Regions from separate parts of the Streptomyces sp. NPDC058741 genome, predicted to be linked through region 4. Evidence: riboswitches for the same ligand, from Rfam matches in the RefSeq annotation. Region 4 holds a riboswitch; each other region holds the start of a gene.
What was found. Region 4 has a riboswitch for cyclic di-AMP ahead of ACFW6P_RS12935 (C40 family peptidase). Riboswitches for the same ligand answer to the same signal wherever they lie in the genome.

Region 1 (7,124 bases), on a different contig from region 4:
ACCCGGTCCGGCATGCCGCCCGCGCTCGGGAAGTCCTTCAGCACCTCGATCTCGTCACGGCGCCGGACGTAGTCCTCGTGCGCCGCCCGGTACGCCGCCGCCAGCTCCGGGTCCGAGGCGAGCCGCTCGGTCATCTCCTTCATCACGCCGTTCGCCTCCAGCGTGCCGATCGCGGAGTTCGCCTTCGGGCACGTCAGGTAGTACAGCGTGGGGAACGGCGTCCCGTCCGGCAGCCGCGGGGCCGTCTCGACGACGTCCGGCTGCCCGCAGGGGCACCGGTGCGCGATCGCGCGCAGGCCGCGCGGGGGCCGGCCGAGCTGCTGCTTGAAGGCCTCGACGTCGGCGTCGGTGGGCTCGGTGCGCGGGGTGGTCGGCGGGGACGTTTCCATGACTGTCTTCGGGTGTCTTTCTCTGGGGTCACTGTTACGGGGCGGAGGCGTCGGACTTGTCGACCCCGTCCCAGACGTTCGCGTACCAGGGGCGGTCGGCCGCCCCGAGGGAGGTGCGCGACTGCCGCGCCGGGCGCGGGTCGACGACGATGAAGCCCGTCTCCCCCGGCATGACGTAGTGCAACCGCTGCCTGATCTGCTGCTCGGCGTACGCGTCGTCCTGCCAGCGCGCCTTCGTGTCGCGCAGTCGTTCGACTCGCTGACGGGCCTGCTGCTGCTCGCGCTGCAGGTCCTCGATCTCGGCGCGCTGGGAGACGTACTGCCGCATCGGATAGGCCAGGGCAACGATCAGCGAGCACATCACCAGCGCGAGCAGCGCCGCCCGGCCGGTCAGCCGGGAGCGGCGGGCCTGCCGCTTGGTCTGGGAGCGGTAGACCCGGGCCGCGGTCTGCTCGCCGAGCAGCCGGATCCTGGTCGTGGTGGAGAACCGGTCCCGGTCCTTCACGGCCATCTGTCAGCCTCCGCTCCACCGTCCTGCGCGCGTACGTCCCCGCACACGGTACGGGACCGAGTACGGGGACGTACGTACGACTGGCTCAGCCGTGCCCCGGGCCGGTGCCTGCCCGGGCCCGGTGCGCGGTCAGGCCTTGAAGCGGGGGAACGCGCTGCGGCCGGCGTACACCGCGGCGTCGTCGAGGATCTCCTCGATGCGCAGCAGCTGGTTGTACTTGGCGACGCGCTCGGAGCGGGCCGGGGCGCCGGTCTTGATCTGGCCGCAGTTGGTGGCGACGGCCAGGTCGGCGATGGTGACGTCCTCGGTCTCGCCGGAGCGGTGGGACATCATGCACTTGAAGCCGTTGCGCTGGGCCAGCTCCACGGCGTCCAGGGTCTCGGTGAGCGAACCGATCTGGTTCACCTTCACGAGCAGCGCGTTGGCCGCGCCCTCCTCGATGCCGCGGGCGAGGCGCTCGGGGTTGGTGACGAACAGGTCGTCGCCGACGAGCTGGACCTTGTCGCCGAGCTTGTCGGTGATGGTCTTCCAGCCGTCCCAGTCGTCCTCGAACAGCGGGTCCTCGATGGACACGAGCGGGTACGCGTCGACGAGCTCCGCGTAGTACTCGGTCATCTCGGCCGCCGAGCGCTCCTTGCCCTCGAAGGTGTAGACGCCGTCCTCGTAGAACTCGGAGGCGGCCACGTCGAGCGCCAGGGCGATCTGCTCGCCGGGGGTGTAGCCGGCTTCCTTGATCGCCTCGAGGATGAGGTCGAGGGCCTCGCGGTTGGAGCCGAGGTTCGGGGCGAAGCCGCCCTCGTCGCCGAGGCCGGTGGCCAGGCCCTTGCTCTTCAGGACCTTCTTCAGCGTGTGGTAGACCTCGGCGCCCCAGCGCAGGGCCTCGGAGAAGGACTCCGCGCCGATCGGGGCGATCATGAACTCCTGGATGTCCACGTTGGAGTCGGCGTGCGAGCCGCCGTTCAGGATGTTCATCATCGGCACCGGCAGCAGGTGCGCGTTGGGGCCGCCCAGGTAGCGGAACAGCGGCAGGTCGCTGGCCTCGGAGGCGGCGTGGGCGACGGCGAGCGAGACGCCGAGGATGGCGTTGGCGCCCAGGGAGCCCTTGTTGTCGGTGGCGTCCAGGTCGAACATGGCCTGGTCGATCAGGCGCTGCTCGGTGGCGTCGTAGCCGACCAGCTCCGGGCCGATCTGCTCGATGACCGCGAGGACGGCCTTCTCCACACCCTTGCCGAGGTAACGGTTCGAGTCGCCGTCGCGGAGCTCGATGGCCTCGAAGGCGCCCGTCGAGGCGCCGGACGGGACGGCGGCACGACCCGTGCTGCCGTCGTCGAGGCCGACCTCGACCTCGACCGTGGGGTTGCCTCGGGAGTCCAGGATTTCCCGGGCTACGACGACGTCGATGGACGGCACGAGCATCTCCTTCTCGATGTGACGCGGGTACGCGGGCCGCTCGGGCCCTGCGAGGCGCGGGCCGCGGTGGCTCGCGACATGAGCCTAACCGGCTCGGGGCGTTCGGCCACCGGGTCTCCCACCTCGTGGACAGAACCGAGAGAAAATTGTTTCCGAACGGAACAAAGCAGGATGCCGAAAGAACCCCGCCCCGGTGCGTACGGGGGACGACGCACCGGGGCGGGGGAACCATGGGCCCTGGGCGGGCCGCTGCTCACTTCAGGTGCAGCTGCTGGCCCGGGTAGATGAGGTTGGCGTCCTGAACGATGTCCTTGTTCAGCTCGAAGAGCTTCTCCCAGCCGCCCTTGACCTTCTCCTCCGCGGCGATGGAGCTCAGGGTGTCGCCCTTGACGACCTTGTACTCGCCGTCGCCCTTCTTGACCTTCTTGCCGGTCGGGGTGGTGACGGTCTTCTTCGCGGCCGGACGCTCGGCGGAGCGGGAGGCGGGCTGCCGGGTCTCGCGGGTCTCGGTGCTCTGCCGGCTCTGGCTCTGGTTCTGGCTCTGGCTCTGCGAGGAGCTGCCGGAGTCGGCGGAGCCGCCGGTGTAGCCGGCACTCGACAGGCCCTTGCCGCAGACCGGCCAGGCACCCTTGCCCTGGCCCGCGAGGACCTTCTCGGCGATCTCGATCTGCTGGGCCTTGGTGGCCTGGTCGGCGGTGGAGGCGTACTTGGTGCCGCCGTAGCCGGCCCAGGTGGAGGCGGAGAACTGCAGACCGCCGTAGTAGCCGTTGCCGGTGTTGATGGACCAGTTGCCGCCCGACTCGCACTGGGCGACGGCGTCCCACTCGGAGGCGGTGGCGGCGGAGGCGCTGCCGGCCGCCATCAGCGGGCCGGCGACGGCCGCGGAGGCGACACCGGCGACGGCGACGGCACGGGCGGCCTTGGACGGACGGCGGTGCTTGCCCTTGCTGGAAAACAGCATGGATGGATCCCCTCACCGACGCCTGCGAGGTGAGCTGTCGGGTTCGGGCCGGCTGAGTTGCCCGGCCACGTCCCTGACGGGACGCGGCTTCACCCCAAGCCCTTCCGGCGGAACGAGCCGGTCGGGCACCTACCTTGGGTCCCCCGCTCCTGCCTACGGCGCTTGACGCGACGACTGTTCCCGTGCGGCCGCTGGCAGGATTCGGCGTTGCGGCAACCGGGGCTCACGGTGGCGAGCGGTCACGACCGTAGACATGCGATCCGGGGAAATTCAAAGACGACCAGGCCTTCTGAGATCTATCTCTCACGACCCTCAAACGGGACATTAGCCGCGAAATATGACGTGAACTCGCGCCTTTTCGGGGTGACTTCAGCCCTCGTTTCCGCCGTGCCCGAACGACCACTCGTCGTCCGCTTCGCCCCTGGTCGTGAGCGTCTGACCGGGGCGGATGAGGTTCGGGTCGGCCCCGACGGCCTCCCGGTTCACGTCGTAGAGCGCCCGCCATCCGCCGCTGACGTCAAGGGAGTCGGCGATGGACCAGAGACTGTCACCGGAACGGACGGTGTAGGCGCCGTCCGCCGCGTCGCGGGAGGCGTCGTCACCGCGCGAGGCGTGCCGGCCCGCGGACTCGTCCGCCCGGCCGTCGGCCGGCTCGGCGTTCTCGTCGGCGCCGGGGCCGCGGTGACGGCCGGAGCCGGTGCCGGTGAGCGCCGAGGAGTCCTCGCCCTGCCGCGCGTTATCGGGCATCTCGCCGGGGGCGGCCAGGGGGGAGTTCCCGTCCTCACTCTGCCGCGCGGGGTCGGCGGAGGCCGAGGACTTGTCGGACTTGAGCGTTTCGTCGCTTTCTTCGTCGTTATCGGTCGCAGTCGACTCCGGATCAGGCGACGGGGACGACGAGGCCGTCGACGACGGGGACGCGTCGGGGGATTCGAGCAGACCGGGTGAATCCGTGGGACGGGAGGACTCGTCCGACTCGTCCGACTCGGGCGAACCGGGCGACTCGGGCGAACCGGAGGCGCCGGAGCCCTTGCCCTGCTCGAGGCCGGAGAGCAGTCCGCAGGTGCGCCACGCGCCGACCCCCTGGTCGGCGAGGATTCTCTCGGCCACCGATATCTGCTGGGAGCGGCTGGCCAGGTCGGCGCTCACGGCGTAGTCGAGGCCGCCGTAAGCCTCCCAGTCCTCCTGGGAGATGGCGAGGCCGCCGTAGTAGCCGTTGCCGCTGTTCTGGCTCCAGGCGCCGCCGGTCTCGCAGTCCGCGACCCGGTCCCAGGTCACACCCTCTGCCGCGCTGGCGCCGGAGGCTCCGAGGAGCGGGATCGCGATGGCGGAGCCGGTCACTCCGGCCGCGACGAGGAGAGCCGGAGCCTGGCGGGGGCGACGGTGCCGACCGTTCCCGGAGAGCATGCGGAGACCTTTCGGAGACAGCAGTGATCGACACGGCGTGAGTGCTCGGGCCGTGTTGATGGGTGAACGTATCGGCAGACGATCACTTGTCACAAGTTCATGCCGCGCAGATCACATGAAGATCACAGAGTTGAGGTTTCGTCACGTCCGGGGCGTGCCGTGGCGGGTGCGAACTCCACCGGCAGGGTGCGCAGCCCGCGCATGATGAGGCCGCCGCGCCATCTCAGCTCGGCCGGGTCCACCGCGAGGCGGAGGTCCGGGAGGCGGGTCAGAAGCGTGGCGAGCGCGGTCTGGCCCTCCAGACGGGCGAGCGGGGCGCCGAGGCAGTAGTGGATGCCGTGGCCGTAGCCGAGGTGCTGGTTGTCGCGGCGGGACAGGTCGAGCACGTCCGGGCCGGCGAAGCGCTCCGGGTCCCGGTCGGCGGCGGCCAGGACGACCAGGACGGGGTCGCCCGCCTCGACGCGCTGCCCGCCGAGGGTGAGCGGCTCGGTGGCGAAGCGCCAGGTGGCGAGTTCGACGGGGCCGTCGTAGCGCAGCAGTTCCTCGACGCCCGTCTCCAGCAGGGCGGTGTCCCGGGCGGCCAGGGACCGCTGCAGGCGGGTGCGCTGCCCGGGGTGGGTGAGCAGGGCGTAGGTGCCGTTGCCGATCAGGTTCACGGTCGTCTCGAACCCTGCGAACAGCAGGATGAAGGCCATCGCCGCCGCCTCGTTCTCGGTGAGGTGCTCACCGTGGTCGGAGGCCCGGATCAGACCGGAGATGAGGTCCTCGCCCGGCGCGGGATCGTCCGGCAGCGCCCCGCGCTTGCGGTGGATGAGGTCGGCGAGGTAGCCGCGCATCTTCTTCACCGAGCGCGCCACACCGCCCCGGGGGCCGCCCTGGTGGCGGATCATCATGCCCGCCCAGTCACGGAAGTTGTCCTGGTCCTCGCGGGGGACGCCGAGCAGGTCGCAGATGGCGTGGATGGGCAGGGGGAAGGCGAACTCGTGGATCAGGTCGGCGGCCCCCTTCCCGGCGAACCCGTCGATGAGCCCGTCGGTCAGCTCCTGCACCCGAGGCGCGAACTCGGCGACCCGGCGGGGCGTGAACGCCTTGGACACCAGCCGCCGCAGCCGCGTGTGGTCGGGCGGGTCGATGTTCAGCAGGTGCGTCATCAGCTCGGCCTTGCGCTCCCCCGGGATCCCGGTCCTGCCCTTGGCGTGCGCGGGTCCGGCGTGGTGCGCGGGGTTCTTGGAGAGCCGGTGGTCGGCGAGGGTCTGCCTGGCGTCGGCGTACCGCGTGACCAGCCAGGCCTCCACACCGCTGGGCAGCCGCGTCCGGTGGACGGGGCTGTGCTCGCGGAGCCAGGCGTAGGCGGGGTAGGGATCGCTCGCGAACTCCCAGGTGAACAGCTCGGGGACGGCTTCGGGACGGGGCTCGGGGACGGCTGCGGGTGTGCTGGGCCGGGGCTGGTCGGTCACTCCCCGACCGTATCGGCCCCGTGCCGTCGCCGGGTCGCGGTCCGCTCAGCTCTCGGCCTCCCGGATCGCGTCCCGGTACGCGCGGGCCGCCGCTCGCAGGGCCGCCTCCGGGTCGACGCCCTCCGCCTCCGCTCGGACCGCCAGGGCCAGCAGGTCGTAGCCGATGCCCTCGACCGGGGGCAGGGGTATGTCGAGGCCGGCGGTGCGGGCCCGGGAGGCGAGCTTGGCGGCGAGGGCCAGGCCGGGCTGGCCGAGCGGGACGCCCTCGGTGATCGAGCTGCGCCGCTTCTCGACGGCCTTGGTGCGCAGCCAGTGCTCCTTGACCTCCTCGGGGGTGGTGGCGGTCGCGTCGCCGAAGACGTGCGGGTGGCGGTGGATCAGCTTGGCGACGATGCCTCCCGCCACGTCGTCGACGGAGAACGGCGCCTCCGGGTCCTCCTCGGCGATGCGCGCGTGGAAGACGACCTGGAGGAGGACGTCGCCGAGCTCCTCGCGCAGTGCGTCGCGGTCGTCCTCCTCGATGGCCTCCACGAGCTCGTAGGCCTCCTCGATGCCGTACTTGGCCAGGCCCTCGTGGGTCTGCCGGGACGACCAGGGGCACTCGGCGCGGATGCGGTCCATGACCTGGACGAGGTCGAGCAGGCGGGCGCCCGGCAGGTCGTAGGAGGCGGGGAGCAGCTCCAGCTCCGGCATGGTGAGGCGGCCGCTGCCGGCGAGGCGGGCCAGGCCGTCCGTCAGGGCGGGCTCGCCCTCACCGGTCGCCACGACCACCACCGTGCGACCGCCGGCGCAGGCGCCGACCAGCTCCTCGGCGGTCGGGGACGCCTCGTCGACCGCTGTCCCCGCCTCGCGCAGGTACGGCAGCTGCGGGTGCGCCCCGTCCGCGCACAGCACCCGGTCGGCCGCGCGCAGGGCCTGCCAGGCGGGCCAGGAGAGCAGGCCGGGGGCGACGCGGTGGCTGGTGGTGAGCAGGACGACGCGGCCGGGGTCGG
Region 2 (7,124 bases), on a different contig from region 4:
AGTTCGGCGAGGTAGCCGGTGCGCTCCAGTACGGCCTCCAGGACGGTGGCCGGTCCGGCGCCGGACTCGACGATCGTGCGGAGGTCCTCCATCAGCGTGTTGAACCGCCTGACGGCGTTGGTGGAGCGCGCGGCCATGCCGTAGGCCTCGTCGACGCGCTTGAGCGCCTGCGGGAAGCTGATCTTCTCGCGCTGGGCGAGGGCGTCGATCATCGCCTCGGCGCGGTCGCCGATGCCCCGCTTGGGGACGTTGAGGATCCGGCGCAGCGGCACCGAGTCCTCGGGGTTGGCCAGCACGCGCAGGTAGGCCAGGACGTCCCGGACCTCCTTGCGCTCGTAGAAGCGGACGCCGCCGACGACCTTGTAGGGCAGGCCGACGCGGATGAAGACCTCTTCGAAGACACGGGACTGGGCGTTGGTGCGGTAGAAGACCGCGATATCGCCCGCCTTGGCCTCGCCGGCGTCCGTGAGGCGGTCTATCTCGTCGGCGACGAACTGCGCCTCGTCGTGCTCGGTGTCGGCGACGTAGCCGGTGATCCGCGCGCCCGTGCCCGCGTTGGTCCACAGGTTCTTCGGGCGGCGGGACTCGTTGCGCTCGATGACCGCGTTGGCGGCGCTGAGGATCGTCTGCGTGGAGCGGTAGTTCTGCTCCAGCAGGATCGTCGTCGCGTCCGGGTAGTCCTCCTCGAACTGGAGGATGTTGCGGATCGTCGCGCCGCGGAAGGCGTAGATCGACTGGTCGGCGTCGCCCACGACGCACAGCTCGGCGGGCGGCACGTCGTCCGGGCCGGGCGGGACGTCGACGGGGTGCTCGGCGGTGCCGACCAGCTCGCGCACGAGGGCGTACTGGGCGTGGTTGGTGTCCTGGTACTCGTCGACCATGACGTGCCGGAAGCGGCGGCGGTAGTGCTCGGCGACGTCCGGGAAGGCGCGGAGCAGGTTGACCGTGGTCATGATCAGGTCGTCGAAGTCGAGGGCGTTCGCCTCGCGCAGCCGCGACTGGTACAGGGCGTAGGCCTGGGCGAGGGTCTTCTCGAAACCTCCCCCAGACTCCGTCTGGGAGGTGCCCCCAGTGGCCTGGGCGGCGAAGTCCTCCTCGTCGATCAGCTCGTTCTTCAGGTTGCTGATCTTGGCGCTGAAGGACTTCGGCGGGTAGCGCTTGGGGTCCAGGTCGAGGTCGCGGCAGACCAGGGCCATCAGGCGCTTGGAGTCGGCGGCGTCGTAGATCGAGAAGGAGGACGTGAAGCCGAGCTTCTTGCTCTCGCGGCGCAGGATGCGCACGCACGCGCTGTGGAACGTCATCACCCACATGGCGTTCGCGCGGGGGCCGACGAGCTGCTCGACGCGCTCCTTCATCTCGCCGGCGGCCTTGTTGGTGAAGGTGATCGCGAGGATCTGGCCCGGGTGCACGCCCCGCTCGGCGAGCAGGTGGGCGATGCGGTGCGTGAGGACCCGCGTCTTTCCGGAGCCGGCGCCGGCCACGATGAGCAGCGGGGAGCCGGAGTGGACGACGGCGGCGCGCTGGTTGTCGTTCAGCCCCTCCAGGAGGGCCGCGGTGTCCACCACCGGGCGCGGGGCGCCGTCGCGGTAGTGGGTGTCCCGGTCCGGGGGCGCGTCGAACTTCCCGCCGAACAGATCGTCCGGGATCGACTCCGGAACGTGATCGTCCTCGGGTGGCGGCGGGGGCTCGTCCGCGGGGCCCCGCTGGGACTGGAGGCTCGCCAGGAAGTGGTCGTCAAAGAGGCTGCTCATCGCTCTCCGAGTCTAGGACGCCCCACCGACAACCCGCCGCCGCCCCGGGAAATCACCGAAAGCACCCCGCTGTCACCAGTGGAAAGCGCCTGATCACAGTCGGCTACGACCCTCGGCATCACGGACGATTGGGGACCAGAACGTCGTGACCGCTCACTCTCCGCGATGCCGCGGGGCAAGGTCACGAAAATGTATCGGGCATATCACCCATCAACCTTCACAGGGGCCCCACGAGTTGGCTACGGTGCGACCGGGCCGCACGACCCCCACCGGCGAACCTCGCCGGGCCGCGCGGCCTCCGCCGAGTCCGGTGTGCCGCAGCGGCAGCCGGAGCCGGGGACCCACCGAGACCTTGGGGTGAATCGGCCCGACTCCCCTCACGGGGACGGCCGTAGGGCAACCCTTCCGAACCGCCCGCCCGAACCCGACAGCTAACCCGGTAGGCGGAACATGGAAGGAGTCGCCTCCCTTGGCGTCGCACCGCAAGTCGCGTCCTACGGGTTCGCGCGTGGCAGGAATACGGACCCCCGCCCTGGCAACGGCGGCCCTCACCTCCGTGGCCCTGCTGTCCCAGTCGGCCACCGCCGCCCCCGAGGCCGACGACAGGCCCAGCCTGGAGGAAGTCGAGAAGAAGGTCGACGACCTCTACCGTCAGGCGGAGTCCGCGACCGAGAAGTACAACTCGGCCAGGGAGAGGACCGCCAAGCAGCGCAAGCGCGTCGACACCCTCCTCGACGACGTCGCCCAGCGCACCCAGAAGCTCAACGAGGCGCGTGAGGAACTGGGTTCCTTCGCCGCCGCCCAGTACCGCACCGGCGCCTCCGCCCCGGACACCGCCACGTTCCTGCTCGCGGACACCCCGCAGGACTACTTCGACCAGACCCAGCTGATGGACCGGATGACCGGCCGTCAGAAGGTCGCCGTCGACGACTTCGTCACCCAGCAGTCCGAGACGATGAAGAAGCGCCGGGAGGCCACCGAGAGCCTCCGGACACTCACCGAGTCGCAGGGCGACCTGAAGACCGCCAAGGCGACCGTCCAGCGCAAGCTCGCCGACGCGCGCGAGCTGCTGTCGCGGCTGACCGCCGAGGAGAAGGCGCGGCTCGCGGCGATCGAGAAGGAGAAGCAGGAGGAGGCCGCCCGCAAGGCCGCCGAGCTGGCCCGTCAGCAGGCCGCGCAGCAGCAGGCGCAGGAGGAGGCGGCCCGGCAGCAGGAGAGCGGTACCTCCACCACGACCCCGGAGTCCGGCTCGTCCCCGTCCGCTCCGACGGACCCGGCCGGCTCCTCGTACGCCACCAAGGCCGAGAAGGCGCTCGCCTTCGCCCGCGCCCAGATCGGCAAGCCGTACGTGTGGGGCGCCGTAGGCCCCGGCTCCTACGACTGCTCCGGCCTGACCCAGGCCGCCTGGAAGGCCGCGGGGGTGACCCTCCCGCGCACCACGTACGACCAGGTGAACGCGGGCACCACGGTCCCGCTCTCCCAGGCGCGCCCCGGTGACCTGGTGTTCTTCTACGACGACGTCACCCACGTCGGGATCTACGTCGGCAACGGCATGATGATCCACGCCCCGAAGCCGGGCACCTACGTGCGCGAGGAGTCGCTCTACTACGACGGCGAGTCGTCGATCCACAGCGTGGTGCGGCCGGCCTGAGGGGTCGCGGACGTTTTTGGGGGGGGGCCGCGCGCGCGGGCCCCCCCATCCATCGCGGGCGGCGCTCTCTAGCATCGGCGCTATGCCCGGCCCCTCCCCGTCCCTCACCTTGTGGGCGACCTACACGCTCACGACCGCCACCGTGTCGGTCGGCCTCGACTCGGCCGGGTACGAGGTCCTCTCCCGCATCCTCCTCGCCCTGTCCTGCGCGAGCTGGCTGGGAGCGGTCGCGTACGCCGTGCTGCGGCTGCCGGGGACGGCGTGGCGTGAGGAGACTCCGGCCGCGCTCACCTTCACGGCGGCGACCGCCCTGGTGGGCACCGGCTTCCGCGCCGCCGGCCTGCGGGACACGGCCGCGGGGCTGCTCGCGCTCGCCGCGCTGCTGTGGATCCCGCTGCTGGGCGCGCGGGTCCCGGACCGTCAGGGCGCGGTGTTCCTGCGCTGCGTGGCCACCCAGGGGCTCGCCGTGCTCGGCGCCGCCCTCGCCGCGGCCGGGTCGGCGGCCTGGCTCGCGTACACGGCCCTGGTGCTGTTCTGGCTGGGGCTCGCGCTCTACGTCGTCGCCCTGTTCCGTTTCCGGCCGCGGCAGATGACGGACGGCGCCGGGGAACACTGGCTGGCGGCCGGCGGGCTCGGCGTCTCGGCCCTGGCCGGAGCGCTTCTGCTCGGCGCCGACCGCGGCGGCTTCCCCCTGTGGAACGACGACGACCGCACCGTCCTCACCCGGGCCGCCGTCGCGCTGCTGGTGCTCACCCCGGTCTGCTGCGTCGTCCTGCTCACCGCCGAGCTGATGCGGCCCCGGCACCGCTACGACGTGTCCCGCTGGGCGACCGTGTTCGTCGTGGCCGTGACGGCGGCGGCCGCCCTGGCCCTCGCGGCCGCCCTCGACGTGCCCTGGCTCGACGGCGCGGGGCAGGCGCTGCTGTGGGTCGCGGTGGCCGTCTGGCTCGGGTGCACCGCCTGGGCGGTCGTCTCGGCCCGGGCCGGCGGCGGCGTCGGACGGGTCAGGTCCAGAGCACGGCGATGAAGACGTTCGCCGTGGTCAGCAGCCCGACCAGGCCGAAGAGGCCCTTGTCCACCTCTCGTCGTCCCGCTTCACGTAGACCAGGCCGAGGATCACGATCAGCAGGGCCGGCTTCACGCCGATCTTGGTGTTGTTCACGGACCGGTCGTCGGCCTGGTTGAGACCGACCAGGATCACCCCGGTGACCAGCATCGTCAGCGCGCCGTGCAGCATCGCGGGGGTGAAGCGGGCGGTGCCGGCGCCCATCGCCTTCGTCTGGGTGAGGAAGCCGCCCAGGAGCGCGGCGATGCCGACGATGTGGAGACCGACGAAGAGGTGGATGAGCAGGTCCAGGACGCCGGAGCCTGATCAGGGCCCGGGAAACCCCCCGACACCGCCCTGGCGATGCACACGCGCCCCATACCACCCGATCACGCCCACTCGCCCATGATGCGACGCATCGGTCATCAGCCTGAGTCGACAGGTCGGGCCCACGACGGGATCACGGTCGCATACGGTCACCGCCGGTCCTCTCGGAACAGTTCCGCGCACCGGCCACCGGGCCGGTACGGCGCGGTCTAGCGTCCCCACCAGGTGACCGGCTCCCCACCGCCGCCCGGGCCAGGGGCGGCAGCCGGGCACCACCGCCGAGAGGTCCTGCGGCGGCCCGCACCCCCGGTGCGGGCCGCCGCCGGACGCGCCGGCCGCCCGTCCGCTCCCCAGGGCGGCCGTCCGCACCCCACCGGCGGACGAGGAAAGGACGTGGTCCCCCGGTGGCAGCGCACCGCAAGCCCCGACAGCGCCCGACGGCCGGCGGCAGGGCCCGGACGGCCGTCACGATCGCCCTCGCCGGCGCGGCGACCGCGACGGGCCTCGACGGGACCGGGCACGCCGATCCACAGCTCACCCCGGACCAGGTCAAGGCCGAGGTGGACCAGCTGTACCGGGAGGCGGAGGCCGCCACCGAGAAGTACAACGGCGCGCGGGAGAAGGCCCGGGCGGCCGGGCGGCGCCTGCGGGACCTGCAGGACCGGGCGGCCCGCGAGGAGGAACGGCTCGCCACCGCCCGTGACGCCCTGGGCTCGGTCGCCGCCGCCCAGTACCGCACCGGCGGTCTCGACCCCGCGCTCCGGCTCGCGCTGTCCGACGATCCCGAGCGGTACCTGCGGGACGCCGAGTTCGTGGAGCGGGCCGGCCACCGGCAGGACTCCGCCGTCGCGGGCGTCCGCAGACGGCTGCGCGAGATCGAGCGGCTGCGGGGCGCCGCCCGCGTCGAGCTGACGTCGCTGAGGGCGCGGCGGACGGAGCTGGAGCGGCACAAGAAGACGATCACCGGCAAGCTGGGCTCGGCACGCCGGCTGCTGTCCCGGCTCAGCGCGCAGGAACGCGCCCGGCTCGGTGAGAGGCCCCGCGCCTCCCGCTCCCCGGGCGCCCGGGGCACCCTGGCGGCACCCGGGCCCGCCGCGGCCCAGGCGCCCAGCGCCCGGGCGGCCGCGGCCGTCGCCTACGCCTACCGCAAGCTCGGCAGCCCCTACGTCTGGGGCGCGACCGGCCCGGACGCCTTCGACTGCTCGGGCCTCGTCCAGGCCGCGTACCGCGCCGCGGGCGTCTCCCTGCCGCGCACGACGTACTCCCAGATCGACGCGGGCCGCCGCGTCCCCCGCTCCGCACTCCGCCCCGGTGACCTGGTGTTCTTCTACGCCGGCATCAGCCACGTCGGCATCTACGTGGGCGGCGGGCGGATGATCCACGCCCCGAACCCCTCCGCGCCCGTACGCCTCGCCCCGCTCGACGAGATGCCGTACGCGGGGGCGACGCGGGTGGTGTGAGCGCCTCCGGCCGCCCGGCGTTCACCGGCTCACACCAGCCGGCGTGCCGTCGCCCAGCGCGTCAGCTCGTGCCGGTTGGAGAGCTGGAGTTTCCTGAGGACCGCCGAGACGTGCGACTCGACCGTCTTCACGGAGATGAACAGCTGCTTGGCGATCTCCTTGTACGCGTACCCCCGGGCGATGAGCCGCAGCACCTCGCGCTCGCGCTGGGTCAGACGGTCCAGGTCCTCGTCGACCGGCGGCGCGTCCGTGGAGGCGAAGGCGTCCAGGACGAACCCGGCCAGCCGCGGCGAGAAGACGGCGTCGCCCTCCTGCACGCGGAAGACGGAGTCCACCAGGTCCGTGCCGGTGATCGTCTTGGTGACGTAGCCGCGGGCACCGCCGCGGATCACGCCGATCACGTCCTCCGCCGCGTCCGACACGGACAGCGCGAGGAAGCGCACCGGCCGCTCGGCGTCCGCCATCAAGGGCGCGCAGCGGCGCAGCACTTCGACGCCGCCGCCGCCGGGGAGGTGCACGTCGAGCAGGACCACCTCGGGGCGGGTCGCGGTGATGACCGTGACCGCCTGGTCGACGTCCGCGGCCTCGCCGACGACCTCGACCCCCGTCTGCTCGGTCTGCCCGATCTCGGCCTGGACGCCGGTGCGGAACATCCGGTGGTCGTCGACGAGGACCACGCGCACCCGGCGTCCGGGGCCGCCGCCCGTCCCCGCGGACCGGGCCGCCTGTGCCGGTCCCGCCGTACCGTTCGCCTCGGTCGGGTCGCTCATGACGTCTTCTCCGCCCTCTCCGTCTCCAGCTCGACCTCCGTGCCGCCGTCCGGCACCGCGCGCAGCCGCGCCGTGCCGCCGTTGCGCTCCATGCGGCCGATGATCGATTCTCTGACACCC
Region 3 (7,124 bases), on a different contig from region 4:
GTCCTCCCCCGCCGCCCCCGCCGCCGGGCGACGAGCCGTCACCCGTCTCGATCTTGACGGCGATGCCGACGAGGACCGGCACGCCCGCCAGCACGGCCAGCAGCGCGAGGGTGCGCCAGCGCCGGAAGGTGGTGGCGAGCTCGTCGCGCAGCAGCCCGAACGTCCACAGCCGGCTCACCGGCCTTACGTTGTCCACGACTTCAGCCCGCGACATCGAAGCCCTCCCCCGTCAGCGCCACGAACGCGTCCTCCAGCGAGGCGCGTTCGACAGCGAACCCGCGGACCCGCACCCCGGCCGCGACCAGCGCCGCGTTCACGTCGGCGAGGTCCCGCTCCGGGGGTTCGCCGGTCACCGGGTCGTCCGTGACGACGACGTCGGCGACGCCCTGCTCCTTCAGCACCCGCGCCGCCTTTGCCGGATCCGGCGTCGTCACCACCAGCCGGCCGCGCGCCCCGGCGGCCAGGTCGGCGACCGGGCCCTGGGCGATCAGCCGGCCCCGTGCCATCACGGCCGCGTGCGTGCAGACCTGCTCGATCTCGTCGAGCAGGTGGGAGGAGAGGAAGACGGTCGTGCCGTCGGAGGCGAGGGCGCGGACCAGGGCACGGATCTCGCGCATGCCCTGCGGGTCGAGGCCGTTGGTGGGCTCGTCGAGGACCAGCAGCCGGCGCGGCCGGAGCAGCGCGGCGGCCAGGCCCAGGCGCTGTTTCATGCCGAGCGAGTACGCCTTGGCCTTCTTGCCGGCGGCGGCCGTCAGGCCCACCCGGTCCAGGGCGGCGGCGACCCGGGCCCGGCGGGTGCGCGGATCGGCGGCGGGGTCGGCGCAGTCGTAGCGGATCAGGTTGTCGCGGCCGGAGAGGAAGCCGTAGAGGGCGGGGCCCTCGATGAGGGCGCCCACGTGCGGCAGCACGGTGCGCGTGGCCCGGGGCATGGGCTGCCCCAGGACCCGGGCCGTGCCGGAGGTGGGTTCGACGAGGCCCATCAGCATGCGGATGGTGGTGGTCTTGCCGGAGCCGTTGGGGCCGAGGAAGCCGAAGACGCTGCCCGCCGGGACGGTCAGGTCGAGACCGTCGACGGCGAGTTGCCCGCCGCGGTAGCGCTTGGTGAGCCCGCGGGTGGCGATGACAGGTTCCCCGGCCGCGGCACCCGCGCCGTTCCGCTCCGGCCCGTCGGCGGACGGTTCGCCCATCGGCTTCCTCGTTCTCTCGAACTCTCCAAACGTCCCCCGGCGTAACGGACTTACTTCCCGGCTTCGGCCGCCTTCACCAGCGCGTCCTTGGTGACCATGCCGACGTAGACCGTGCCGTCGTCCGTCATCAGGGCGTTGACCAGGCGGGTCGAGAAGACCGTGCCCGAGCCGAACGTGCCGGTGACCTTGTCGCCGAGGGAGTTCACGAAGCCGCCGAGGCCGCCGCCCGCGTCACCCGAGGGCATGCCCTCGCCGCCGGTGTCGAAGGTGGCGATGGCGTTCCAGCCCTCGCCGATGGTCTTCATGCCGTCGTGGCCCTTGCCGAGGTCCTTGCCGGACGCGTGGGTGTGCCGGTGCGCCCCCGGCTTGCCGGAGCCCGGCGCGAACCCCTTGCCGAAGCCCTTCCCGGCGTCCTTCCCGGCGTCCTTCTCCTCGGTGACCTTCGCGCCCTTGGGCGGGGTGAAGTCGAAGGTGGCGGCGGCCGGTTCGGCGAAGCTCACCTGGGTGAAGCCCACGTCGACGACGGCGGCGCCGCCGCTCGCCGGGGTCAGGGTGAACTTCAGCGGCATGCCCGTCTTCGCGTCCACGGCCACCGTGACGGCGCCGACCGTCGAGCCGGACTGCCTGGGCTCGATGACCAGCCGGTAGGCGTCCCGGTCGGCGACCCGGGCGGTGCCGTCCACGGTCACGGACGTCGTGTCGTCGACGGCCTTGAGGGCTTCCTCCGCGAAGTCCTTCGGCATGGCCGGCGGCTGCGTCCTGCCACGCTCGGGGCCCCGGGGGCCGGTGCCGTGGAAGACCTCGTCGGACGCGCTGTCGTAGGCCCAGACGTCCTTGCCGTTGCGGATGAGGCTGTACTCCGCGGCGTTCTCCAGCAGCGACAGCTTCTGCCGGTCGGGGCCGTCGGCGGCGACGCGCAGGGTGTGCGTGCCCGAGACCAGTTCCGTGAGCTTGGCCTTCGGGTCGGCCGAGGAGCCGCCCTCGCCCCGGCCCGCGGCACCGGACATCAGGCTCGACTCCAGGCCGCCGAGGTTCGGCAGGCCGAGGTCGGTGCTGATCCTGACCGTGCCGGACAGCTGCTCCACGTCCGACTGGGCGATCTTCTCGATGAGCTGCTCGGCGGTGATCTTCGGCAGGTCGGGGTCGCCGGAGTCGGCGAGGGCGGGGACCAGCCCGATCGTGGCCGCCGCCACCCCCATCACCGTGACCGGGACGACGTACCGCGCGGCCTTGCGCCGCCCGGAGCGCCGCTCGTCGCCCTCCCCGGCGGTCGTGCTGTCGTCGGATGCGTACGGTGCCATGTGTGCCCTACCTCCGTGGTCGGCGGCGGCTGTCCGTGTCGTGCACGCACTCGTCCCTCAGCCGCCATTCTCACCCGAACAGGTGAGGAGTGGTGTTTTCCGTGGTCTCCATCTGACCAAAACGGCCAGGGAGATACGTCAGACCCCGGACTCAACTCCGCGTACTGCTGCGGTATGACACGACAGGGCGGCAGCTCCCCCGACCCGTAGGGGTCGCGGGTGGGGGGCGTGGGAGGGGCAGCGGCTAGCCGGCCCGGTGCACCACGGCGTCGGACAGTTCCACCAGAGCCGTCTTCGCGGCGCACTCGGGCAGCGGCGCCAGCGCCGAACGGGCCTCCTGGGCGTAGCGGACGGTGTCCCGCCGGGCCTGCTCCAGCGCCGGGTGGGCGCGCAGCAGGCGCAGGGCCTCGGCGTGCCGGGCGTCGTCGGTGAGGTCGGAGTCCAGCAGCTCGCACAGGGCGCGGTCCTCCGCGAGGCCGAGCCGGGCCGCCCGCTCGCGCAGCCGCAGCACCGGCAGCGTGGGGATGCCCTCGCGCAGGTCGGTGCCGGGCGTCTTGCCGGACTCGTGGGAGTCGGATGCGATGTCCAGGACGTCGTCGGCGAGCTGGAAGGCGACGCCGAGCCGCTCGCCGTACTGGGTGAGCACGTCCACGACCGTGTCGTCGGCGCCCGACATCATCGCGCCGAACCGGCAGGACACGGCGACCAGCGAGCCGGTCTTGCCGCCCAGCACGTCCAGGTAGTGCTCGACGGGGTCGCGGCCGTCCTGGGGCCCGGCCGTCTCCAGGATCTGCCCGGTCACCAGCCGCTCGAAGGCCTCGGCCTGCACGCGCACGGCCTCCGGGCCGAGGTCGGCCAGGATGTGCGAGGCGCGCGCGAAGAGGAAGTCGCCGGTGAGGACCGCGACGGAGTTGCCCCAGCGCGTGTTGGCGCTCTCCACCCCGCGGCGCACGGTGGCCTCGTCCATCACGTCGTCGTGGTAGAGCGTGGCCAGGTGGGTCAGCTCCACGACGACGGCCGACGGCACGATCCCGGGTGCGTGGCGGTCACCGCCGAACTGGGCCGCGAGCATCACGAGCAGCGGCCGGAACCGCTTGCCGCCGGCCCGCACCAGGTGCTGGGCGGCCTCCGTGATGAAGGGCACCTCGCTCTTGGTGGCCTCGAGCAAGCCTTCCTCGACAGCCGTCAGCCCGGCCTGGACATCGGCTTCCAGAGCCTGGTCCCGCACGCTCAGCCCGAACGGCCCGACGTCGGTCACGAGGGGTCTCCTGTCTGCTGTGTCTGCCGGTGATGACGCGGATTGTCGATAGGTCGCCGCCCCCACTCCTGTCAGCGTATCCGGTCACGTTTCGATCACCGCCAGCGCCCGGGGTTACAGGCCGGGTGGTATCCGATCAAGACCGCCATTCCTTCGATCAGCTCATAAGAACAGACATTTATCCACTTTCCATGACGTGGTGGGTGATATGCGATTTGCCGCAACAATGAAGCAAATTCCCTTTGTTGAACATTGCGCCCCGGAACGTGATCAGTGAATTGAATCACTTGCACCTCTCCCCCGCCCGACCTCGACGCCGACCCTCAGACCCTTTACCCCTAAGCCAGTTGAGCCTTGGCGACCGCAAAGGATCAAGCTACCCCATACCGCCCGACCAAGGTCGACAAGCGGGATGTGTGACGCCGACGGCTTGTTCCCGACATGTGCTCTCGCATACGTTCCGGCCCTGTCCGGCGGACGCCGAATCCTGCCACCGCCCGGATACCCCACAGAACCGATCACTCACGCAGGGCAGGAGCGGGGGACCCAGGTAAGTCGCCGGTCCGCACAGCGGAACGGCTCGGGGTGAAGCCGCGCACGGCACGACAGTGCCGTGCGCGGCCGGGCACCTCCCGGCCCGAACCCGACAGCTCACCTCGCAGGCGCCGGAGAGGAACATCGCCATGCTCGGACGAGGTAAGCACCGTCATACCCGCACGAACCCGTTCACCCGCGGCGTCGTCGCCGTCGGAACCGGCGGGGTCGCCCTGGCCCTGCCGCTTCTCGGCGCGACGCACGCGAGCGCCGCCGAACCCCAGAGCGCCCCCGTGCGGTCCGTCCCGCAGGCCGCCCAGGCCACGTCGCTCATCCACACCGTGGCCAAGGGCGACTCGCTCTACCGCATCGCGGTCAAGTACGACGTCTCGGGTGGCTGGAAGCAGCTGTACCAGGACAACCGCGCCGCCGTCGGCGAGGACCCGAAGCTGATCCACCCGGGTCTGAAGCTGAAGGTCAACACGACGAAGGCTCCCGCCGCCACGAAGGAGGCGACCCCGTCGTCCGCCCCGGCCAAGCCGGCCGCGAAGCCCGCCGGCGGCGTCGCCCAGGCCACCCAGGCCTCCGCCAAGACCTACGCGGACAACCTGGACGGATGGATCCGCGAGGCGCTCGACATCATGGCGCAGAAGGGCATCCCTGGCTCCTACGACGGCATCTACCGCAACATCATGCGCGAGTCGTCCGGCAACCCGCAGGCGATCAACAACTGGGACTCCAACGCCGCCAAGGGCACCCCGTCCAAGGGCCTGCTGCAGGTGATCGACCCGACCTTCGCCGCCTACCACGTCGAGGGCACCCCGTTCGACCCGTACGACCCGGTCGCCAACATCACCGCGGCCTGCAACTACGCGGCCGACCGCTACGGCTCGATCGACAACGTCAACGGCCCGTACTGATCCGCGCCGCCCAGCAGTCGCTCGAGGACGACGGCGACGCCGTCGTCCTCGTTCGACAGGGTGATCTCGTCGGCCACGGCCTTGAGTTCGGGATGAGCGTTGGCCATCGCGACGCCGTGGGCGGCCCAGTCGAACATCGGGATGTCGTTGGGCATGTCCCCGAAGGCGACGGTGTCGGCCGGCCGCAGCCCCAGGTGCTCCGCGGCCAGCGCCAGGCCCGTCGCCTTCGTGACACCGCACGGCTGCAGCTCGACCGTGCCGGGCCCCGACATCGTCACGGTCGCCAGCGACCCGACCACCGAGCGGGCCGTCGCGGCCAGTTCGTCGTCCGACAGCCGGGGGTGGCGCAGCAGCACCTTGCTGATGGGCTCGGCCCACAGCTCCTCGCGCCGCTCGACCCGTACCGCGGGCAGCGTCGGGTGCGGCATGAGGTAGCCCGGCTCGATCAGCGTCAGCCCGTCGACCCCGTCCTGGTCGACCGCCGCGTACACCTCCCCCACCTCGGCCTCGATCTTGCCGAGGGCGGTCTCCGCCAGCTCCCGGTCCAGCGTGACGGACCACAGCAGCCGGTTCGCGCCGGCGTCGTACACCTGCGCGCCCTGCCCGCACACCGCGAGCCCCCTCGATCCGAGGTCGTCCAGGAGCGGTCGCACTCTGGGCGCCGGCCGCCCCGTGACCACGAGGTGCCGGGCACCGGCGTCCGCCACCCGCGCCAGCGCGGCGAGGGACCGGTCGGAGAGGGTGTCGTCGCCGCGCAGCAGCGTTCCGTCCAGGTCGGTGGCGATGAGCGAATATGCGAGGGGTGCGGCCATGATCAGAGAATACGGACAGTGGGCGCGTTCGTTTCATCGCAGGGTGCACACTGATTGCCCGGTTGAAGGCCCCTCTGCACCGGTTGGCGTCGGCATGGTCAGCTACCCACCCACGAGGACGTCCCGGACGGTACCTTCCAAGCGTCCAGGGGGGACCTGATCGGGGGGTCGGGTTGAGCAGCGGGACGCATTCGTGTGGCCGGGCCCGGCGAGCTCGGCGAAAGGGAGAGGGAGCGCTGGCGTGCGCTGCGCGCGGCCTCGCGGGCACCGCGCAACCCGTTCATGGAAACGGAGTTCACCGCGGCCGTCGGTCTGGTGAGGCCGCGGGCCCGGGTCGCGGTGGTGTACGACGGACGGGAGCCGGCGGGCTTCCTGCCCCCTGGTGAGGCCGCGGGCCCGGGTCGCGGTGGTGTACGACGGACGGGAGCCGACGGGCTTCCTGCCCCATGAGCGCGGCCCGTTGGGGCAGGGCAGGGCAGCGCTGAGGCCGCCGACTGGGGCGAGAAGTGGTCCTGCCCGATCCAGTGGGCGACGTAGAGAGCCAGAAGGCCGTCCAGACCAGCCGCCGGTCCTCGGTGAAGGTGCGGTAGATCAGCAGCAGCGGGAGCAGCAGCATCAGGCTGGAGACCAGCGGCCACCAGGCCATGAACAGCGTCGGCGACTCCACGCCCAGCAGTCGCACCAGGGCGGTCTGGGCGGCGTAGAAGCCCGGCCACTGGTCGTGGACCGCCATGTCGCCGACCTGGCCGGCCGTCTGCAGGCGGCCGACGACCTCGTCGTGCTTCCACGCCCAGGCGTACAGCGGCGTCGGGTAGACCACCGCCTGGGTCGCCCGCTCCATCACGAGCAGCGCGAGGACGTGTACCGCCGCCCAGTCACCCGGCCGGCGCGGATCGCGGACCGTGCACCGGAAACCGGCGGTGAGCACCGCGAGCCCGGCCCAGAAGGCGGGGTGCAGCGCGGTGACCAGTCCGTAGTCGTCGAGCCGCGAGACCTCGGCGTGCCGCACGGCGTACGCCCAGAGCGCGAGCCAGAACCCCGGGCCCAGGGCGGCGGACACGCCGGTGCTGAGCATGAGGAAGTAGGCGTTCTTGAACAGCGAGTCGTGGGTG
Region 4 (7,124 bases):
CCGCAGGTGCTCTGCGTACGCCTCGTCGTACTCCGCGGGGGGCGCGTCCGCGAACACCTGGCGGGGGAGCGCCCCGGCCCACAGCTCGTGCATCCCGCCCTCGGGGTCGCACACCGACATGGGCTGCCAGGTGTCGCCGTGGTAGCCGCCACGCCAGGTCAGCAGCCGCCGCTTGCCGGGACGGCCCAGCGAACGCCAGTACTGCAGGCACATCTTGACCGCGACCTCGACCGACACCGACCCGGAGTCGGCGAGGAAGACGTGCTCCAGCCCGTCGGGCGACATGTCGACAAGGAGCTTCGCCAGCCGTACGGCGGGCTCGTGGGTGAGCCCGCCGAACATCACATGGCTCATCCGCGCGAGCTGCTCGCGCGCGGCCTCGTTCAGCACCGGGTGGTTGTAGCCGTGGATCGCCGACCACCAGGACGACATCCCGTCGACCAGCTCTCCCGAGCCGTCGGCGAGCCGCAGCCGCACCCCGCTCGCCGCCTCCACGACGAGCGGTTCCTGCCGTCCGGGCATCGGCCCGTACGGATGCCACACGTGCCGCCGGTCGAGCTCCAGCAGCTCGGGGACCGTCGGTTCAGGCATTGGGCGCGAGGTCCGTCCCGGCGCCCCGGCGGCGCACGGCGACCAGATCGGTCCGCGGCTCGGCGACCTGCGCGGCGGTCTCCGGCTCCGCGCCGGAACCGCACGCCCCGCCGCCCTGGGAACCGCACACTCCGCCCCCGTCGTGGCAGCCCCCGGCCCGGTGCTCCGGCAGCGTCACCTGATCGGTGCCCTCCACCTCGAACCCGGCGTCCGCGATCATCTCCAGGTCGGCCTTGCCGGCCTGGCCCTCACTGGTGAGGTAGTCGCCGAGGAAGATCGAGTTGGCCAGGTGCAGGGCGAGCGGCTGCATCGTGCGCAGGTGCACCTCGCGCCCGCCCGCGATGCGCACCTCGACGTCCGGGCAGACGAACCGCGTCATGGCGAGGATCCTCAGGCACCGCTGCGGGGTGAGGTTCCACTCCTTGCCGAGCGGGGTGCCCTCGAACGGGATGAGGAAGTTGACCGGTACCGAGTCCGGGTCCAGCTCGCGCAGCGAGAAGACGACGTCCACGAGGTCCTCGTCCGACTCGCCCATGCCGGCGATCAGACCGGAGCAGGCGGACAGGCCCGCCGCGTGCGCCTTGGTGACCGTGTCGACGCGGTCGGCGTAGGTGTGGGTGGTGGTGATCTCCCCGTACGTCGCCTCGGACGTGTTGAGGTTGTGGTTGTAGGCGTCGGCGCCGGCCTCGCGCAGCCGCTCCGCCTGACCGGCGGAGAGCAGGCCCAGGCAGGCGCACACCTCGACGCCCTCGTTGTTCGCCTTGATCGCCTTGATGGTCTCGGAGACCCGGTCCACGTCCCGGTCGGTCGGGCCCCGCCCGCTGGCCACCAGGCAGACCCGCTTGGCGCCCCCGGCCACCCCGGCCGCCGCGGCGTCGGACGCCTGATCGGGTTTGAGCCACGTGTACTTCAGGATCCCGGCCTCGGAGCCGAGCCGCTGCGAACAGTACGAGCAGTCCTCGGGGCACAGACCGGACTTCAGGTTGACCAGATAGTTGAGTTTCACCCGTCGGCCGAACCAGTGCCGGCGCACCTTGCCGGCCGCGGCCACCACATCGAGCAGGTCGTCGTCGGACGTCGCGAGGACGGCCAGTGCCTCGTCCCGGGTCGGCGGCTCGCGCCGAAGCCCCTTCTCCACCAGCGTGTTCAGCAGGTCCATGAGAGTCGATCCTGTCCTACTCGAGTGCCTCGGGCCAAGGAGAGTCCGCACAACAGAGTCGCTCCGAGGTGTGGGTATCGCCACACCCTGGCCTGCTGGTGGTCCCGCTAGTGTCTGTGCACTGCCTACAAAATCCGCGGAGGACCACCCATGGCGTTCGGCTGGATCGACGAGCAGGCGCAACTGCGCCGCCGCGCCGGACTCGTACGGACCCTTCGCCCCCGTCCGGCCGATTCGCCCCTCCTCGACCTGGCGAGCAACGACTACCTGGGGCTGGCCCGCCACCCGGAGGTCACCGAGGGCGCGGCACGCGCCGCGCTGGACTGGGGCGGCGGCTCGACCGGCTCCCGGCTCGTCACCGGCACCACCGAGCTGCACACCGAGCTGGAGGGGGAACTGGCCGATTTCTGCGGCTTCGAGGCGGCCCTGGTCTTCTCCTCCGGCTACGCCGCCAATCTCGCGGCGGTCACCGCGCTGGCCCCGCACGGCTCGCTGATCGTCTCCGACGCGGGCAACCACGCCTCCCTGATCGACGGTTGCCGGCTGGCCCGTGGCACGACCCAGGTCGTGGCGCACGCCGAGCCGGAGGCCGTGCGCAAGGCGCTGTCGGCGCACGAGGGCGCGGCGATCACCGTGTCCGACACGGTCTTCTCGGTCGACGGCGACGCGGCCCCGCTGACCGCACTCGCCGAGGCCTGCCGGGAGCACGGCGCGGGACTGGTCGTCGACGACGCCCATGGCCTGGGCGTCCTCGGCGACGGCGGTCGCGGCGCGCCGTACGCGACGGGGCTCGCGGGCGCCGGTGACGTCGTCGCCACGGTCACCCTGTCCAAGTCGCTCGGGAGCCAGGGCGGCGCCGTCCTCGGCCCCGCCCGGGTCGTCGACCACCTGGTCAACGCGGCACGGACCTTCATCTTCGACACCGGACTCGCCCCCGCCGCGGCGGGGGCGGCCCTGGCGGCCCTGCGGCTGCTGCGCCGCGAGCCGGAGCGGGCCGCGCGGGCCCGCGCGGTGGCGGACGAGCTGCACGCACGCCTGACCACCGCGGGTCTGGAAGCGGTGCGTCCGGACGCCGCGGTGGTCTCGGTGCGGGCGCCCTCTCCCGAGGACGCCGTGCGCTGGGCGGCCGAGTGCCGCGCCGCGGGCCTGGCCGTGGGCTGCTTCCGGCCCCCTTCGGTGCCGGACGGCATCTCACGGCTCAGACTGACCGCCCGGGCGGACCTGACCGGTGAGCAGATCGAACGCGCTGTACGGCTGATCGGCGAGACGCGGCCATGAGTCGGCGTGACACGGCCGTGCGTCGCACGAGGGCGGGCTGATCGGACGGCGTCTCACATACGGTCGACCGCGGACGTGAACTCGGCCCAGCTCCGCGGGGAGAGCAGCAGGGCGGGCCCGTCCGGGGTCTTGGAGTCGCGCACGGCGAGGAGTCCGGCCCACGGCGGGGTCTGCGGACGCGCGGTCTCGACGCAGTTGTTCGCGCCGGTGCTGTAGCTGCTGCGCAACCACCGCACACCGTGCAGTTCGGTGCTCGAGGGGACGTGACGAGGCAGTGCACGCATGGTGCCTCCTTATGCGCCGGCGGCTGTCCCGGCGATGAAATCCAACGAGTCCTCGGGGGAAAGGGCGTGGATCTGAAGGGTGTTGAAGGCCTCCGTGTAGGCCTGGAGGTCTTCTTTCCGTTCGAGGTAGAGGCTACTCGTCAGGTGGTCGAGAACAACCACATCCAAATCAGAAGTGCTCGAGAACGAGAAAATAACAAAAGGGCCTGTGACGCCGATGTGCGCCCCGGCGGCGAACGGCAGCACCTGGAGCCTCACCTGCGGCAAGCGCGCCGCCTCGACCAGTCGTTCGAGCTGCCGGGCCATCACCCCAGGCCCTCCCACCTCCCGCCGCAGCACCGCCTCGTCCAGCACGGCGCTCAGCTCCAGCGGCGGGTCCGCGCGCAGCACGTCCTGCCGGGCCAGCCGCACCTCGACGAGCGTGTCCAGCCGGTCCTCCGGAAGGCTGCCCAGGGCGGCCTTCGTCACCGCACGCGCGTACTCGGGCGTCTGCAGCAGGCCCGGCACGACGGTGGTCTCCAGCGTGCGCATGGCGCCGGCCTGCGACTCCAGGCTGATGAAGTCCCGGTAGGTCGGCGGCAGCACCCCTCGGTAGGCGTGCCACCAGTGGTGCCGGCCGCGGCTGTCGTCGGACCCCGACAACACCATGAGCAACTCGCGAAGCTGGGAGTCGGCCACACGGTAGACATCGAGCAGTGAGCGCACATCGGCCGGTTTCACCCCGCTCGTGCCCGTCTCGATCCGGCTGACCTTGGACTGGTGCCAGCCCACCAGCCGGGCCGCCTCACCGCTGGTGAGCCCCGCCGAGGTGCGCAACGCGCGCAGTTCGGCGCCCAGTTTCCGGCGGCGCACCGCGGGACCGTGCTGCATGGGCTCCTCCTTACTCCTTCCGAGCCACTCAAATACGGTCTCGCGTGGCAGAGTTCACCGCTTTGAGCGACAGATATATGCATATCTTGGTGGATCGCCGCCCTTCGGGAGGGTCCTGGTGGCACTCTGGCGGCGAAGCACCAGTCCGGGACCGTACTCGAACCATCCGCTCCGTGTCGGACTGCGGTTCCGTGGGAAAGGGGCGACGTCGCCATGGCAGACCATCTGGAAGCATCCGTCACTCTGCCGAGTGATCCCGCCTCGGTCTCCGCGGCACGTGCCTTTGTCGTGGGCATGCTCGCGGAGTGGGGGCTGCCGGCGGACACGGAAGTGTCCGACACCGTCCGGCTCATCATCTCCGAACTCGCGACCAACGCCGTCCAGCACACCTTCGGCCAGTCGCCCACCTTCACCGTGGACGTCCTGCTCGACCGCGACGAACAACTGCGCATCGGCGTCACGGACAGTCATCCGCGCTTCCCCCGGCGGCTTCCGGCGGCCGTCCAGCAGGACAACGGCCGCGGACTCGTCATCATCCGCTGGCTGACCGCGGAGTGCGGCGGCAAGCTCCGTATCCGCCCCACCCGAGAGGGCGGCAAGACCATCTCGATCGAGCTCCCGTGGACGATCCCGGCCCGGCCGGTCAGCACAGCGGCCCGGCAGGAGCCGTGATCCGGCGTCGCCCGGGGCGGCGTACGGCGTCCCGGCCTTCCGCGCGCGGCCGTCCTCCCCCGGGCCTGACGCTCCTCTCCGGCACGTCCGCCGTCAGCGGCGCCGACGGCGCTGTGCGGGCGCTTCTCGGCGTGGTGCCGGTCCTTCCGGTTCCTCCGACGGCTGCCTCGAAGGCGTGCCGGAGGGGGGCCGGGCCGACACCGTCCTCGGGCGGTTCCCCGGAGGGGTGCCGGAGGCCGGACGCACCCGTCCCGTCCCGCCGCCCCGCCCGCCGCACCAGGAGCGGCCGGCGCGGACCCGTGTCACGCTCCGGAGTGCGGTGGCGTGTCAGGACGCCGCCGCACTCAGGGCGGTTCATTTCACGCGTCCGTACCAGACGCTCTTGGTCCAGATCTTCTGCAGGCGCACCACGTCCCCGGTCTTCGGGGCGTGCCAGAGCCTGTTCTTACCCGCGTAGATGCCGACGTGGTACACGTTCCGGCCCGAGTGGAAGAACACCAGGTCCCCGGCCTTGCGGTTCCTGGGGGAGATGTGGCGCGTCTTGTTGTACTGCTGGGCGGCCGTGCGCGGCAGCTTCTTGCCCGCCTTCCTGAACGAGTAGAGCGTGAGCCCCGAGCAGTCGAACCGGTACGGTCCGGTGGCCCCGTACCGGTAGGGCGAGCCCTTCTTGGACGCCGCGACCTTGAGTGCCTTCGTCCCATGGGTGGCCGCCGAGGCCTCGGCCGAGAAGCCGGGTGCCACGATCGAGCCGCCCACGGCGGCGATCGTGAGGGCCGAGGCGGTACCGGCCCGGACCATGAGCGACGGAACACGATTCAGCGCAGTCATGCGCACCCCTTCGTCAGCCGCCTGTGAAGGATGACCTGTCGGATTCGGGCTGGCGAAGTTGCCCGGCCGCTGACGCGGCTTCACCCCAAGGGCTGCTCGGATCCGGTCATGGCGTGACCGTCCCGGCGACCCGTCGTGCTTGGGTCCTCCACTCCTGCCGATGCACTTCCGTCGACCGGTCGTCCGTGCGGCGGCAGGACTCGGCGTCCGCCCGGACCGCCCCGCCGCTGTGGCGGGGGCTTGTCGTCAGACAGGGATCTTGCTTCATGCTTGTCCTGATATCCCAACGGAACCGGTTATTTGTGTTGTTACTCACCACTCGCCCGTTCGGGTGGCCGCGTCTGTGTTCGAGCCACGGTGCACCGCTCCGCCGGCCGCCGGACCAGCGGTGGAATGCCCCATTCCGCCCTTCGGGCACGCGCGTCGCGCAACTGTGAGGGGCCAAAAAAAGCACCCCCGTCTACTCCGGACAGGGGTACGTCTTTCGGGCCGTTTCGACTCGGCTCCGGACGCTCCGTCCTCGGGCCGGGCGTCCGGACCGTCGCCTCCGTGTCAACTCACGGAGTCCGTAGGCAGGGTGACCCGCGCCGTGCGCCGCTCGCCGTCCAGGACGCGCAGCGCCCGCGCCAGCGTGGCGGCGTGCAGTTCCGTCTCGCCCCGCTGGTGCATCAGGGCCAGCGCGTCGCGCAGTGCCGTCGCCTTGCCGACCAGTGCCTGGGCGGCGCGCAGTCCGCGGTAGGTGTCGCCGGGCAGGGAGGGGTTGATGCGACCGAGCAGGTCGACGACGTCGAGGTAACGGTCGATCAGCTCCGACTCGGCGCCGGTCAGGGCGGGCAGCGGGGGCAGTTCGGGAGGCAGCACCGGCGGCTCACTCCCCGGTCGGCACGGCCATGGTGGCCTTGCGGTTCGGCACGATCCTGTCGGCCAGGCCGTACTCCAGTGCCTCCTGGGCCGTGAGGACCTTGTCCCGCTCGATGTCCGCGCGGACCTGCTCGCGGCTGCGGCCCGTGTACCGGGCGAGCAGTTCCTCCATACGGGCCCGGATGCGCATCAACTCGTCGGCCTGGATCGCCAGATCGGTGGCCTGTCCGCGGACCGGCTCGGGCAGCGCCGGCTGATGGATCACCAGGCGCGCGTCGGGCAGCACGGAGCGCTTGCCGGGTGTGCCCGCCGCGAGCAGCACCGAGGCGGCCGCGCCGGCCTGGCCGAGGCAGATCGTCTCCACGTCGCAGGCGACGTACCGCATGGTGTCGTGGATCGCCGACATCGCGTGGAACGCGCCGCCGGGAGAGTTGATGTACAGCGAGATGTCCCGGTCCGGCGCCTGGTGCTCCAGGTGCATGAACTGGGCCATCACGTCGTTCGCCGAGGTCTCGTCGACCGGCGTCCCGAGGAAGACGATCCGCTCCTCCAGAAGCTTGGAGTACGGGTCCGTCGTCCGT

Region 1: another riboswitch for cyclic di-AMP. It lies ahead of ACFW6P_RS08205 (transglycosylase family protein); the one in region 4 lies ahead of ACFW6P_RS12935 (C40 family peptidase).
Region 2: another riboswitch for cyclic di-AMP. It lies ahead of ACFW6P_RS02150 (NlpC/P60 family protein); the one in region 4 lies ahead of ACFW6P_RS12935 (C40 family peptidase).
Region 3: another riboswitch for cyclic di-AMP. It lies ahead of ACFW6P_RS18760 (transglycosylase SLT domain-containing protein); the one in region 4 lies ahead of ACFW6P_RS12935 (C40 family peptidase).

The regions. Positions count from the first base shown of each region.
Region 1 is NZ_JBHYQH010000007.1:86,732-93,855, forward strand. Features, by position in the region: gene ACFW6P_RS08190 (DUF501 domain-containing protein) at 1-389, opposite strand, end outside; gene ACFW6P_RS08195 (septum formation initiator family protein) at 424-900, opposite strand; gene eno (phosphopyruvate hydratase) at 1,030-2,310, opposite strand; gene ACFW6P_RS08205 (transglycosylase family protein) at 2,564-3,271, opposite strand; cyclic di-AMP (ydaO/yuaA leader) riboswitch at 3,276-3,442, opposite strand; gene ACFW6P_RS08210 (transglycosylase family protein) at 3,641-4,675, opposite strand; gene ACFW6P_RS08215 (cytochrome P450) at 4,798-6,132, opposite strand; gene ACFW6P_RS08220 (nucleoside triphosphate pyrophosphohydrolase) at 6,178-7,124, opposite strand, start outside.
Region 2 is NZ_JBHYQH010000002.1:153,909-161,032, forward strand. Features, by position in the region: gene pcrA (DNA helicase PcrA) at 1-1,751, opposite strand, end outside; cyclic di-AMP (ydaO/yuaA leader) riboswitch at 2,041-2,212, shown strand; gene ACFW6P_RS02150 (NlpC/P60 family protein) at 2,221-3,402, shown strand; gene ACFW6P_RS02155 (hypothetical protein) at 3,485-4,429, shown strand; partial or broken gene ACFW6P_RS02160 (hypothetical protein) at 4,407-4,759, opposite strand; gene ACFW6P_RS02165 (NlpC/P60 family protein) at 5,179-6,234, shown strand; gene ACFW6P_RS02170 (LuxR C-terminal-related transcriptional regulator) at 6,264-7,004, opposite strand; gene ACFW6P_RS02175 (PspC domain-containing protein) at 7,001-7,124, opposite strand, start outside.
Region 3 is NZ_JBHYQH010000021.1:55,311-62,434, forward strand. Features, by position in the region: gene ACFW6P_RS18740 (ABC transporter permease) at 1-214, opposite strand, end outside; gene ACFW6P_RS18745 (ATP-binding cassette domain-containing protein) at 201-1,187, opposite strand; gene ACFW6P_RS18750 (outer membrane lipoprotein carrier protein LolA) at 1,238-2,488, opposite strand; gene ACFW6P_RS18755 (polyprenyl synthetase family protein) at 2,733-3,746, opposite strand; cyclic di-AMP (ydaO/yuaA leader) riboswitch at 4,256-4,426, shown strand; gene ACFW6P_RS18760 (transglycosylase SLT domain-containing protein) at 4,430-5,200, shown strand; gene ACFW6P_RS18765 (HAD family hydrolase) at 5,164-6,012, opposite strand; gene ACFW6P_RS18770 (hypothetical protein) at 6,308-7,124, opposite strand, start outside.
Region 4 is NZ_JBHYQH010000012.1:93,092-100,215, forward strand. Features, by position in the region: gene ACFW6P_RS12905 (adenosylmethionine--8-amino-7-oxononanoate transaminase) at 1-591, opposite strand, end outside; gene bioB (biotin synthase BioB) at 584-1,750, opposite strand; gene ACFW6P_RS12915 (8-amino-7-oxononanoate synthase) at 1,901-3,028, shown strand; gene ACFW6P_RS12920 (DUF397 domain-containing protein) at 3,082-3,312, opposite strand; gene ACFW6P_RS12925 (helix-turn-helix domain-containing protein) at 3,322-4,182, opposite strand; gene ACFW6P_RS12930 (ATP-binding protein) at 4,396-4,854, shown strand; gene ACFW6P_RS12935 (C40 family peptidase) at 5,209-5,682, opposite strand; cyclic di-AMP (ydaO/yuaA leader) riboswitch at 5,685-5,857, opposite strand; gene ACFW6P_RS12940 (hypothetical protein) at 6,235-6,543, opposite strand; gene ACFW6P_RS12945 (ATP-dependent Clp protease proteolytic subunit) at 6,551-7,124, opposite strand, start outside.